Spartinivicinus poritis: one gene and its partner. The protein of the gene in region 2 interacts with the protein of the main gene of each other region in a pairwise test. Links are inferred from orthologs where the notes say so. Each region holds a gene or a part of one and is shown on either strand. Other genes may lie near its edges.

Region 1 (3,493 bases), on a different replicon or contig from region 2:
CAGTTGCCGAACATTTTGTCAAAGTAACAGAAAAACTAGGCATTCCCTATGTCTTTAAAGGCTCATTTGATAAAGCGAATCGTTCCTCTATGCACTCCTATCGGGGGCCAGGTTTAGAGGATGGGCTTAAAATATTACAAGAAGTAAAAGATACCTTTAAGGTGCCTGTTATTACTGATGTCCATGAGTCATATCAAGCTGCACCTACAGCAGAAGTAGCAGATGTTATTCAATTACCGGCTTTCTTATCTAGGCAAACTGACTTAGTGGTTGCTATGGCGAAAACTGATGTTGTTATAAATATCAAAAAAGCTCAGTTTTTAGCGCCTCATGAAATGAAACATATTCTCACCAAGTGTGAAGAGGCAGGTAATGACCAGCTGATGCTTTGTGAGCGTGGCACCATGTTTGGCTATAACAACCTGGTGGTAGATACTCTAGGATTTGGCTTGATGAAAGCGATGAACTACCCCGTTATTTTTGATGTGACTCATGCATTACAACGGCCCGGTGGCCGATCTGATTCGGCGGATGGGCGTCGCAGTCAGGTGAATGAGCTGGCTAAAGCAGGGATGGCAACAGGGTTGGCAGGATTATTTTTAGAAACCCATCCAGATCCCAATCAGGCAAAATGTGATGGGCCTTGTGCACTAAAACTTGATAAATTACAGCCTTTCTTAGAACAACAAAAAGCACTTGATGAGCTGGTAAAAAGCTTTCCTGAAATTGACACTGAATAATTTGCTTAGAAAAGTTTTGGAGTTAACTCACAATGATTGAAATTGTTGATATTAAAGCCCGTGAAGTGTTGGACTCAAGGGGAAATCCGACAGTTGAAGCTGATGTTATTGTAGCAGGTGGTTTTATTGGTTCAGCTTGTGCTCCCTCAGGTGCATCGACAGGTTCTAGAGAAGCATTGGAGCTACGTGATGGTGATAAAAATCGTTATTTAGGCAAAGGCGTTTTAAAAGCAGTTGCTGCAGTAAATGAGCAAATTAAATCTGCGTTAGTAGGAATGGATGTTACTGATCAGCGGGCATTAGACAATAAAATGCTGGCGCTGGATGGTACTGAAAATAAAGCCAAACTAGGTGCCAATGCAATTTTGGCAGTTTCTTTAGCGGCAGCTAAAGCGGCAGCGGCAGCAAAACAAGTACCTTTGTATCAGCATATTGCAGAAATAAATGGTACTGCTGGTCAGTACAGTATGCCTGTTCCCATGATGAATATTCTCAATGGTGGTGAACATGCAGATAATAATGTCGATATCCAGGAATTTATGGTACAACCAGTTAGTGCGCCGTCATTTCGTGAAGCATTACGGGTTGGAGCTGAAATTTTCCATGCCTTAAAATCAGTATTAAAAACAAAAGGCTTAAATACAGCAGTTGGTGATGAAGGTGGTTTTGCACCTAACCTGCCGTCTAATGAGGCAGCGCTTGAAGTGATTGCTGAAGCGGTTGAGAAAGCCGGTTATAAATTAGGTGAAGACGTTACTTTAGCACTGGACTGTGCTTCTTCAGAGTTTTATAGCGATAGCCAGTATCAGCTATCGGGTGAAGGAAAAACATTTACTAGCGAAGGTTTTGCAGATTATCTGGCAGAGCTTACTGAAAAATACCCCATTATCTCCATTGAAGATGGCATGGATGAAAGCGACTGGGATGGCTGGGCTGTGTTAACCAAGAAAATTGGTAGCAAAACCCAGCTGGTTGGTGATGATTTATTTGTGACTAATACTAAAATTCTCAAGCGCGGTATCGATGAAAAAGTAGCAAATTCAATTTTGATTAAATTCAATCAAATTGGTTCTTTGTCAGAGACTTTAGATGCCATTAATATGGCTAAGCAGGCAGGGTATACTGCAGTTATTTCCCATCGTAGTGGTGAAACTGAAGATGCTACTATTGCTGATTTAGCAGTCGCTACAGCAGCAGGGCAAATTAAAACAGGTTCATTATGTCGTTCTGATCGTGTTGCTAAATATAATCAGTTATTACGTATTGAAGAGCAGTTGGGTGATCAGGCGCCTTATAAAGGTAGAGCTGAATTTAAAGCCTAGTTTACCATTTGCGAATGACTATAAAACAAATTAGGGGGCATTGCCCCCTAATTTGTTTTAGGGCTAGTAGTATATGTAAAGCGCTTACCGTATTTTGCGTATGCACCACTAGGCGCTGATGAGTTAAAATGAAAATATAATCAGCAAATTTTGGGCTTAACACCTTATGAAATGGCTAACTGGATTATTAATTTTGTTATTGACTCTGCTGCAGTATCGATTGTGGTTTAGTGATACAGGTGTTGTACGACTATGGCAAACGCAACAGCAAATTACCTCGCAACAGCGTGAAAATCAGGGCCTTTATCAGCGTAACCGGGTCTTAGAAGCAGAGGTTGTAGAGTTGCAAAACGGTTTAGATACCATTGAAGAGTTAGCGCGAAGTCAGCTAGGCATGATTAAACAAGGTGAACAATTTTTTTTACTTGCGGATTAGAGAGAGCCAGAAAACAGTAGTTTTATGACAGCCAATCAAAACCCTTGCTGGGCCATTGTTCCTGCCGCTGGTATTGGCAGCAGGATGCAACAGAAAAAACCAAAACAATACCTTGATTTGAATGGGCGACCTATACTGAGCCATACCTTAACTCAATTGCTGCAATTTCCTTTTCAGAAAATTATCGTGGCGGTCGCCACTGATGATCCATGGTTTGATCAGTTACCCATTACTCAGGACTCTCGAGTTATAAAAGTAGAGGGGGGGGCAGAGCGTTATCAATCCGTCGCAAATGGCCTGAGCTGGTTAGCTGGCTTTGCAGCGGAGAGTGACTGGGTGATGGTTCATGATGCCGCGAGGCCCTGCATTCGATTAGCAGAAATTAACAAGCTCTATCAGCAGTTGGCTGAACATCCTGTCGGTGGTTTGCTGGGGGTGCCTGTTAAAGATACTTTAAAAGCTGTTGGTGATCAGGGGGAAGTGGAGCAAACGGTTCCGCGAGAAAACCTCTGGCAAGCACAAACGCCGCAAATGTTTCGGTTTGGATTATTGAGACAAGCATTAGCAGAGGCACTGATGAAAAACAGTGTGGTAACTGATGAGGCTTCTGCTATCGAGCAGCTGGGCTATTCACCATTAATGGTAGAGGGGCGTGATGATAATTTAAAAGTGACGCGACCTGTAGACTTACCATTAGCCGCTTTTTGTCTAGAGAATCAGACAGGCGATGGGTAAAAGTTCAAGGCAATTTTGAGTAGGTTAATTTAGAGCAGTCAATAGAGAGAGCAGCATGAGAATTGGTCATGGCTTTGATGTACATAAATTTGGTCCCGGTGATGCTATTACCATTGGAGGAGTAAAAATTCCTTATAGCCAGGGGCTGGTGGCACATTCGGATGGTGATGTATTAATTCATGCGCTGTGTGATGCTTTATTAGGTGCAGTTGCTTTAGGGGATATCGGGCAGCACTTTCCTGATACCGACCCACAATTTG
Region 2 (4,656 bases):
AACCTTAAAAACACCTAAACCGCTACTGCCAGTGTTAGGTAAACCGTTGATTGAGTATCAATTGGAGCGACTGGCTGAAGCAGGTATAAGTCAGTTGGTGATTAACCATGCTTATTTAGGGGAGCAAATAGAGTCTTACTTAAAAGATGGTAGGCGTTGGGGAGTCAATATTAGCTATTCCCCTGAACCTGAACCACTTGAAACGGCAGGTGGCATTGCTCATGCATTATCGTTACTGGGGGATGACCCCTTTATTGCGATTAATAGTGATATATGGTGTAACTATCCCTTGGAACAATTACGCTTGCCCAAAAATAAATTAGCTCACTTGGTGTTGGTGGATAATCCAGGTCACAATGTGATGGGTGATTTTTCATTAATGAATGGTTTGGTGACACTTGAAAGCAAAGCGCAGCGCTTTACTTTTGCTGGTATTAGTGTGTTGAGTCCGGCATTATTTAATAATCTGCCTCAACCTAAATGGCCATTGGCGCCGGTTTTAAAAGAAGCAATTGGCCAAGGGTTAGTGTCAGGCGAGCAGTATCATGGTTATTGGTTGGATGTAGGAACCCCTGAGCGACTTAAACAGTTAGAAAATGACTTGGTGGCCAAAACAGCAATAGTTGAGAAAAGCAGCAGTTGAGAAATAATAGTAACTGAGTGAAATTATAAATGCTTCGTTGGGTTGGGTTATTAATTGCCTTGCTAATAGGTTGGCGCTATGGCGGCTGGCTAGGCGCTTTAATGTTAAGTGGTTTGGTATGGATGTTTAGCCGACAAACCCACTGGCAGGTGTTGCAAGGGGGAAAGCAAGATGGTTCTCCTAAGGCTTCAACCGGTTACCAGAATAATGCACAACAAGTTCAAACTGCTTTCTTTAAAGCGACATTTTTAGTAATGGGAAAGCTGGCCAAAGCAGATGGGCGAGTGTCAGAGCAGGAGATTCAACAAGCAGCATCCATTATGGCTAATATGCGTTTGAGTCAGGAACAGCGTAAAGCAGCCATTGCATTATTTAACCAGGGTAAACAGACTAACAACCAGGTGGTTCAACAGGCACTAGTAGACTTTGCTAGCCAACTAAAAGGCAACCAAAGCTTACTAGATATGTTTATTGAGCTGCAGCTTCAGGCTGCTTATGCAGATGGCCCTATCACTCAATCTGAATGGCAGGTGTTGGAAGATGCGGCAGCGGTATTAAAAATAGGCCCGTTAAAATTGAAGCTGATTCATCAGCGCTTCCTTGCTCAGCAGCAATTTTATCAGCGGCGTAGTAAAACTTCGCTGGGCAAGCAGGTTGATAATGCTTATGCAGTGATGGGTGTTAGTCCAAGTGCAGATGACAAAACGCTAAAGCGTGCATATCGCCGTTTAATGAGTCAGCATCATCCTGATAAGCTACTAGCCAAAGGGCTGCCTGGGGAAATGGTGCAGCTAGCAAAAGAAAAAACCCAAGAAATTCAGATGGCTTATGAGCTGATCAAAAACCACAGAAAAACTATTAACTCTTGATAAAATGCAGTTATAGGTTGTTTATTACTCTTTTTTTGCACGTTTTGAAAGCTCTGTGGTTTTTGCTCGGCGTTTTAACCAACTTTTTACTCGCTTAAATAACCAATCATTTGTGGTCGTTTGACTATTAGGCGCGGCAGGCAAGCGATATTGAAAGTAGTTGTAGTTTTTACTGCGATGAGCTGCTGCAATTCGTTGGTTGGCTTCGGGAGAGGGCCCAGGGTATTGAGTGATATAAATATCAAGAGTCAGTAAATCAGACTTCTCTAGTAGTTGAGGAATAGTTGTTTCTAGTGCCTGGCTAGGTGATGGATTGATTATAATAAGTGCATGGACATTTTCTGGCTTTTGCTCAGCTAGATATGCCAGAGCCCAATGAGCCCCTTCCCGTTGCCCTACTATTACTTGAAAGAGCAATCCTTGTTTAGCTAGGTGACCTAGTCCTTGGTTAATTCGACTGTACATGTCTTTAATGGGGTCGTAGAGTGGAGGCTCTGTTTTTTCAGAAGCTTGGGATTCAGCTTTAGTTTCTTCTGGTTTACTTTTCTCAGGTTGGCCTGTCTTTTGTTCGCTGTCAGCAGTTTGGTCGGTTTCCTTTTTGTCAGTCGAGGTACTCTCCTCTTGTTTAGTCTCCTCACTTGACTTCTCTGTGTCTGATGATGTTGCTGCTTCTACTGTTTGCTGGCCGCTAGCCAAAGTAATGATCCCTTTAGGAAAAAATGTTCTTTCTGGCGGAGGGGGGGGCTTGCTCTCAACAGGCATGATAGCTAATGTATGCCAGCCTGCATTGGGTAATTCTTTTCGTAATGGTAGGATGGTTTTAGGCCAGTTGACATGCTGGCCTTCAGCGGGAATCAGTAAAATCCCTCCTTTGGGAGAGCCTGTGTTTTCCTGTAAATAAGCCGCTAAAAACGTTTCTCCTGCTTTTTCTTTAGGCAGCATTAAGAGTTCGTTCTCAGGTAAATGCTCTGTTAATAACTGAACAAGAGTTTGCTCTGTGGCTGGTAGGTTGGACCTTGTTATCGTTTTTGAGGGGGAGGAATCACTACTGCTACTTTGTTCGGTTGGCTTTGAGTTAGTCGCTGGCTCAGCTTGGTTTTCAGTTGGCTCTTCAGTTTGTTGCTGGGCCAAACAAAAATGGGAAATGCAACCAACAAATAAGCCGAGTGATACAAAGCCAGTTTTCCAGAAAGTTTTTCTAAACACTTATTAGCTCAAATAGGTTGAGAGGTTGCTTCTTTCATGAATTCTAGTTGAGGATCAGTTAAAATTAACTCGCTATGTTGATTTGTCTGGAAACTTAACTAATGAAAGATTTTTTAATTGCTCCCAGTATTCTTTCTGCTGATTTTGCCTGCCTTGGTGAGGAGGTGGACAACGTATTAGTAGCTGGCGCAGATATGGTGCATTTTGATGTGATGGATAATCACTATGTGCCTAACCTGACTATAGGCCCTATGGTGTGTAAAGCGCTGAGAGACTATGGGGTTAAGGCGCCAATTGATGTTCATTTAATGGTGAAACCTGTTGATCGTATTATTGGCGACTTTATTGAGGCTGGGGCAAGTTACATTACCTTTCACCCTGAAGCATCGGAGCATATTGATCGCTCTTTACAAATGATCAAAGCAGGTGGTTGTAAAGCAGGTCTAGTATTTAATCCTGCTACCCGATTAGATCACTTGGAATATGTAATTGATAAAGTTGATATGGTGTTGTTGATGTCGGTTAACCCCGGGTTTGGAGGGCAAAAATTTATCCCACAAACCCTCAACAAAATTCGCCAAGCTCGACAGTTAATTGATGCCAGTGGTTTGGATATTCGCTTAGAAATTGATGGCGGTGTCTCTACAAGCAATATTCGGGAAATAGCTGAGGCGGGGGCTGATACTTTTGTTGCAGGGTCGGCGATTTTTAACACGCCAGACTATAAGGCAGTGATTGATACCATGCGCACTGAGTTGTCTCAGGTCACTGCTTAAGTGCTGTTGACTATACAAAGCAGCAATTAGTATTTGCAGATATTCACTCAAAGTAGCTAGTTTAGAGTGGCTAGCAAAGAGTAAAACCTGTTGTATTTTTTGTTGCTTCTAGCTTGGTACTTTAATAGGGTATGATTAAGTTGAGCAGCTGCATAGTAGCTAACAGATAAAACATTTATTTTTTAATCAGTAAATTGGAGACAAGCGTGAGTCATAGCGGCTTTATTGTTAACCCACGTCTAACTATGTCTGATGACCTTGTACATAGCTGGCGATGGCGTAATTGGTGGCTTGTTTAATACAAAGCAAACTAATCACGATGTTTAACAATAGGAGACACTATGACCCCGGAGCAATTTTCCCGCCTGGCTGCTGCAGGCTATAATCGTATTCCCGTCACCCATGAAGTGCTAGCTGACCTAGATACACCACTTAGTACTTATTTAAAGCTCGCCAACCAACCTTTGAGCTATTTATTAGAGTCTGTTCAAGGAGGTGAAAAATGGGGGCGGTACTCCATTATTGGCTTGCCCGCCAAAGAACAAATTCTGGTAACAGGCTTTGAAATCAAACGGTATGTTAGTGGCCAGCTGGTAGAGACTCGACAAGACCAAAACCCCCTTAATTATATTGCTGACTATCAAGCCCAGTTTAAAGTCCCCCAACTTTCTGGACTGCCACGCTTTTTTGGTGGTTTGGTTGGGTATTTTGCTTACGACACAGTGCGGTATATTGAACCGAAGTTACAAAAAACCACACCTCCTGACGAGTTAAATACCCCTGATATTTTTCTCGTGCTGTCTGAGGAAGTGGTTATCTTTGACAACTTAACAGGCAAAATATTATTTGTAGTTATGGCTGATCCAGGCCAAACAGATAGTTTGAGCTTAGCAAAGCAGCGCCTCCATGAGTTGGTTGAAACACTCCACTCCAAGCCTTTTACCGCGCCAGTGTCTGGACAGAAAAGGGAAGTTACAGAAGTAGACTTTAAATCGTCGGTTGGCCAAGACAAATTTGAAGCGTCAGTTGAGAAAGTTAAAGAATACATTTTAGCGGGTGATGCAATGCAGGTTGTGCTCTCGCAACGGATGCATGTGCCATTTCATTCTCCACCATTAAACTTATATCGAGCTCTACGCTGTCTAAATCCTTCACCTTATAT

What was found. The genes of interacting proteins can lie anywhere in the genome.
Region 1: the proteins of rpe (region 2) and eno interact in binary tests that used the Escherichia coli proteins (3 or more experiments, as listed by UniProt). The link is inferred for Spartinivicinus poritis from one-to-one orthologs.

The regions. Positions count from the first base shown.
Region 1 is NZ_JAPMOU010000001.1:40,661-44,153, reverse strand. Bases 1-2,917 are described here. They hold eno (phosphopyruvate hydratase), read left to right. Parts: upstream 1-772; coding sequence 773-2,062; downstream 2,063-2,917. Other genes in these bases: ispD (2-C-methyl-D-erythritol 4-phosphate cytidylyltransferase), read left to right, coding at 2,523-2,917; ftsB (cell division protein FtsB), read left to right, coding at 2,229-2,498; kdsA (3-deoxy-8-phosphooctulonate synthase), read left to right, coding at 1-740. Outside these bases: more of ispD, read left to right, coding at 2,918-3,233; ispF (2-C-methyl-D-erythritol 2,4-cyclodiphosphate synthase), read left to right, coding at 3,289-3,493. UniProt on the Escherichia coli protein: Catalyzes the reversible conversion of 2-phosphoglycerate (2-PG) into phosphoenolpyruvate (PEP). It is essential for the degradation of carbohydrates via glycolysis.
Region 2 is NZ_JAPMOU010000018.1:20,592-25,247, reverse strand. The notes cover bases 1,781-4,656. They hold rpe (ribulose-phosphate 3-epimerase), read left to right. Parts: upstream 1,781-2,819; coding sequence 2,820-3,494; downstream 3,495-4,656. Other genes in these bases: trpE (anthranilate synthase component I), read left to right, coding at 3,836-4,656; ORQ98_RS14655 (DUF3530 family protein), read right to left, coding at 1,781-2,718. Outside these bases: N-acetylmuramate alpha-1-phosphate uridylyltransferase MurU, read left to right, coding at 1-643; co-chaperone DjlA, read left to right, coding at 673-1,512; more of ORQ98_RS14655, read right to left, coding at 1,537-1,780. UniProt on the Escherichia coli protein: Catalyzes the reversible epimerization of D-ribulose 5-phosphate to D-xylulose 5-phosphate.